DNA from 2 places in the Rothia sp. HMSC061E04 genome. Region 1 is predicted to be linked to the other one. Evidence: predicted binding sites of a transcription regulator. Region 1 holds the regulator's gene; the other holds the start of a gene.
The links. Region 1 encodes LexA, which represses DNA repair genes until DNA is damaged. Its sites were predicted from a motif close to TCGAACANNTGTTCGA; they were not measured.

Region 1 (2,208 bases):
CTACCGCAAGCAGGGCATCATGTATGTTGCCGGGGATTTGAAACCTCCGGGATTTGGTGTGCATGAGGGTCAGCTGGAGCGTCTGCGTGAGCTGTGCGAGGCGTCGGAGGGCGGTGCCCTGGGCCTGTTCTCCTCGAAGCGTGCCGCCGAGCGTGCCGCCGAGTACATGCGTGAGCATAGCGACCTGAACGTTCTTCTGCAGGGTGAGTCTTCACTCAAGGCCCTGGTGGAGGAGTTCAGCGAGGACGTTGACTCATGCCTGTTCGGAACGATGAGCCTGTGGCAGGGCGTGGACGTTCCCGGTGACTCTTGCCGCCTGGTGGTGATGGACCGCATTCCGTTCCCGCGCCCGGATGACCCGATTGCGCAGGCTCGTACGGAGGCGGTGAACCGTCACCGCGGTAACGGCTTTATGGCGGTTTCTGCTCACCACGCGGCGATTCGCATGGCGCAGGGCGCCGGTCGCCTAATCCGTTCGGTGTCTGACCGCGGCGTGGTGGCTGTGCTGGATTCTCGCGTGGCGACTAAACGCTACGGCGGTTTCTTAATGAAGGCGATGCCGCCGATGTGGTCGACGCAGAATAAGGCCGCGGTGACCGGTGCGCTGGCTCGGCTTTCGGCGAGTATTGAGCGTTAGATCGGGTAAGAAGATCTATCCTGGCAGCGCCGCGCTCTGATTTAGGAATATCCGCTGTGGAAAAAGCCGCTTTGGAAATATCCGCTTTGGACATATAGAAATCACCCCGGTGATACGTGAACGTTCACGTATCACCGGGGTGATTTCTATATAGAGCTAAAAGCCTCGCGGCTATGTCTTTTAGAAGCTGTGTTGTTTATAGTAACGTTGTTTAAAGCAGCTTCTTTGAGAAGCTGTGCTGTTTAGAACCCGCGTCTTCTAGAGACTGCATCTTCTAGAGGCTGTGGTTTTCTAGAGACTGCGCAGCACGGAGACAACCTTACCCATGACGGTTGCACGGTCGCCCATAATCGGCTCGTAGTTGGAGTTGCGCGGCATGAGCCAGGTATGGCCGTCGACCTGACGGAACACCTTCACGGTTGCTTCATCGTCAAGTAGAGCGGCAACGATATCGCCATTGTCAGCGGTGTGCTGCTCGCGGACGACCACCCAGTCGCCATCGCAAATCGCGGCGTCAATCATGGAATCACCCTTGACCTTGAGCATGAACAGCTTGCCGCTACCGACCAGCTGGCGGGGCAGGGCGAGCACATCCTCCACGGACTGCTCGGCGGTGATGGGGCCGCCCGCTGCAATTCGTCCAACCAGGGGAACGGGTACGAGGTCTTCATCGCCGACTTCGAAGTTCGGCAGCTCGGGCAGGGAAGAGGAAGCGCTACCGTGGATGCCGACGCCGTTCTCATCCAGCACCTCAATGGCGCGGGGGAGCTTGGGATCGCGGCGAATGTAGCCCATGGTCTCGAGGCGACCGAGCTGGTGAGTGACCGAGGACAGGGACGCAAGACCCACCATGTCACCAATCTGGCGCATGGACGGCGGGTAACCCTTTTGTTCAATCTCGGTGCGGATCGCGTCAAGAATCTTCTGCTGGCGCGCGGTCAGCGCCGGACGGGGTGCTGTTGCCATTTCTTTTCCTTCGGTCTGTACTCCGGCCTTTGTAATCGGGTCGGGGCACGGATGGGTGCTTCACACGTTTTCTGGTGGTGTCCTAAAAATTTTTTTGGTTCTGCCGAAATGGGTCTTATCTCGTCAGGGGGTGGAGGAATTCTATCTGTGCCGGAGCGATACGCAGGCAACGAGTATGCGCCTCCGCCCTATAAAACTCAGCCAGCAGCACCTGCATTCGATACAGAACCAAGCTGTAACGGGTACAGAAACCTGCTGTGAGTAGGACTCATCAGGAGCGTGTGGAACGTCTCTTGACACCAGTGTAGAACACTACACCGAAAAACTCAAACAAATATTCTAGATTTTTTCTTCGAAACTCGAAGAAATTTTTAGTACATCTCTGCTAGACTTTAGAACAAGAGTTCGTATATACTCTTGAATCTCTCCTGAAATCCAGGATTTACGGGTGAATGTTCGAAAAATATTCGAAGATTCAACCCGGAGTCTTCCAGGAGGGGAGAGTGAATGAGTGTTCGAATGTATTCGAATCCTCTGCCTCTCTTCGCATGTTCTACCCCGGATGCTATAGGGAGCATCTGGCGAAGAGAGCGCAGGGGATGGGG
Region 2 (2,208 bases), on a different contig from region 1:
CTGACCCGCTGCGGCTTCTCCATGCTCGATATGACCGCCGACCGTAAGGCGCACTTCGTGAACGTGGGTGTTGCCGGTACGATCCCGGCGGAGTCCCTGGACCAGCGTATTCTCTGGATTTTCAATGCCGCCTCCCACTGGCTCGACACCTATAAGCCGGATGCCCTGGCAATTGAGCGTATCTTCGCTCAGGAGCAGGTGAACACGGTGATTGGTACGGCGCACGCTTCGGGCGCGGTGATTTCTGCTGCGGCGATGCGCGGCGTGCCGGTGTTCTTCCATACCCCTTCGGAGGTGAAGGCGGCGGTGACCGGTAGTGGCCGCGCCGATAAGGCATCCGTGGGCCGCATGGTGACCCGCATTCTGGGTTTGGATTCTATGCCGAAGCCCGCCGATGCTGCCGATGCCCTGGCGATTGCGATCTGTCACGGCTGGCGTGGCGGCGGCATCGGTTCGGGTATCAATATGGCAGCCCAGACGCAGACTCACCAGGGTTCACACCCGGCGCAGTCGCCTCGTGGTGGGTCGTTGACTCCGGCGCAGCGTGCCTGGATGGAGGCGGAGGCGCGCGCCCGCCGCTAGAGGCGCCGCCGCTAGAAGGTGCCTTCGCGGGCTCTGGCGCCCTCTCCTGCTGGCTCGCATGTATTCGCTAAGAAGTTCGAATATATGCTTGATTTCAGAAGAAATATTCTAATATACTTGTAGTGTCTCCCCGTTGAATTGGGGGAGTGCGTTCTGTGGGTGCCGGAGTTCCCGGTGCCCTCACACTGCCGCGAGCCTCATTCCTGGGCGCGGTGTTGAAAGGTGGAGAGAAATGATTGCATCCCTGACCGGTCGTGTGGTTCAGGTGGGCCTTGATCATGCGGTGATTAACGTGAACGGTTTCGGCATGCTTGTGTACGCTACCGCGCGTACTCTCTCCAAGCTGCGCACCGGTGAGGAAGCTACCGTGCTGACCACCATGATTGTGCGTGAAGAGTCGATGACCCTGTACGGTTTTTCGGAGCCTGCCGAGCGTGAAGTGTTCGATATGATGCTTTCGGTTTCCGGTATTGGTCCGCGTATTGCCCTGGCGGTGTTGAGTGTTCACACTGCCGCTGAGGTGGAGCGCGCCGTGGCGACCGGTGACGATAAGGCGTTCACGAAGGTTCCCGGTATTGGTCCGAAGGGGGCCCGCCGTATTGTGCTGGAGCTTGCCGGCAAGCTGATTCTCAGCGATGGCCAGACCGATGAGCTGCCGCTGAGCCAGGGCATTATCTGGAAGCCGCAGGTGCTTGACGCTCTCACCTCCCTGGGCTGGAGCGAGAAGGACGCTTCCGCCGCTATTGACGCTTACGTGCAGCACAACCCTGCCGCAGAGACTGAGCCGGTGGGTGTGGCTCTGCGCGGTGTGCTCGCCTCCTTGGGTACTCAGAACACGGTGGGCCGCCACTAAACGGCGCGCCCTGTTCGATGTATCCCACTCAAACTTTTGTGAAAGAAGAATTCTATGAGCCAGAATCCCTATGAGCCGCAGCCCGCGGCGTCCCTGGTTTCCGGCGGGTATTTTCCCGGTCAGGTGCCCGGCACTCAGGCGTCTTCAGCTCCCGCCCAGCGCCTGGTGGCGATGGAAGAAGAGCCTGAAGAGAAGATGATTGAGGCGGCACTGCGCCCTAAGTCCCTGGATGACTTTGTGGGTCAGCGCCGTGTGCGTCAGCAGCTGTCCCTGGTGCTGGAGGCTTCGAAGATGCGTGGCCGTAGCGCCGACCATGTGCTGCTGTCGGGCCCTCCCGGTCTAGGTAAGACCACGCTCGCAATGATTATTGCGGCAGAGATGGAGGCGCCGCTGCGCATCACCTCCGGCCCGGCGATTCAGCATTCGGGTGATTTGGCGGCCATTCTGTCTTCGCTGACCCCCGGTGAGGTGTTGTTCCTGGATGAGATTCACCGTATGAGCCGCCCAGCTGAGGAAATGCTCTACATGGCGATGGAAGATTTCCGTGTGGACATTGTGGTCGGTAAAGGTGCGGGTGCGACTTCCATTCCGCTGGAGCTACCGCAGTTCACCCTGGTGGGTGCGACGACCCGTGCGGGTCTGCTACCCGGCCCTCTGCGCGACCGTTTCGGCTTTACCGGTCACCTGGAGTTCTACTCGGTGGAGGAGTTGGAGCTGGTGCTTCGCCGTAGTGCGGGTCTGATGGATATGCAGATTACCTCCGAGGGTTTCAC

Region 2: ruvA (Holliday junction branch migration protein RuvA) is a predicted target of LexA. The motif match lies at 659-674, and genes of this name have one in related genera.

The regions. Positions count from the first base shown of each region.
Region 1 is NZ_KV813691.1:91,878-94,085, forward strand. Features, by position in the region: gene HMPREF2927_RS01495 (ATP-dependent DNA helicase) at 1-637, shown strand, start outside; gene lexA (transcriptional repressor LexA) at 929-1,603, opposite strand.
Region 2 is NZ_KV813705.1:15,984-18,191, reverse strand. Features, by position in the region: gene ruvC (crossover junction endodeoxyribonuclease RuvC) at 1-582, shown strand, start outside; gene ruvA (Holliday junction branch migration protein RuvA) at 815-1,435, shown strand; gene ruvB (Holliday junction branch migration DNA helicase RuvB) at 1,607-2,208, shown strand, end outside.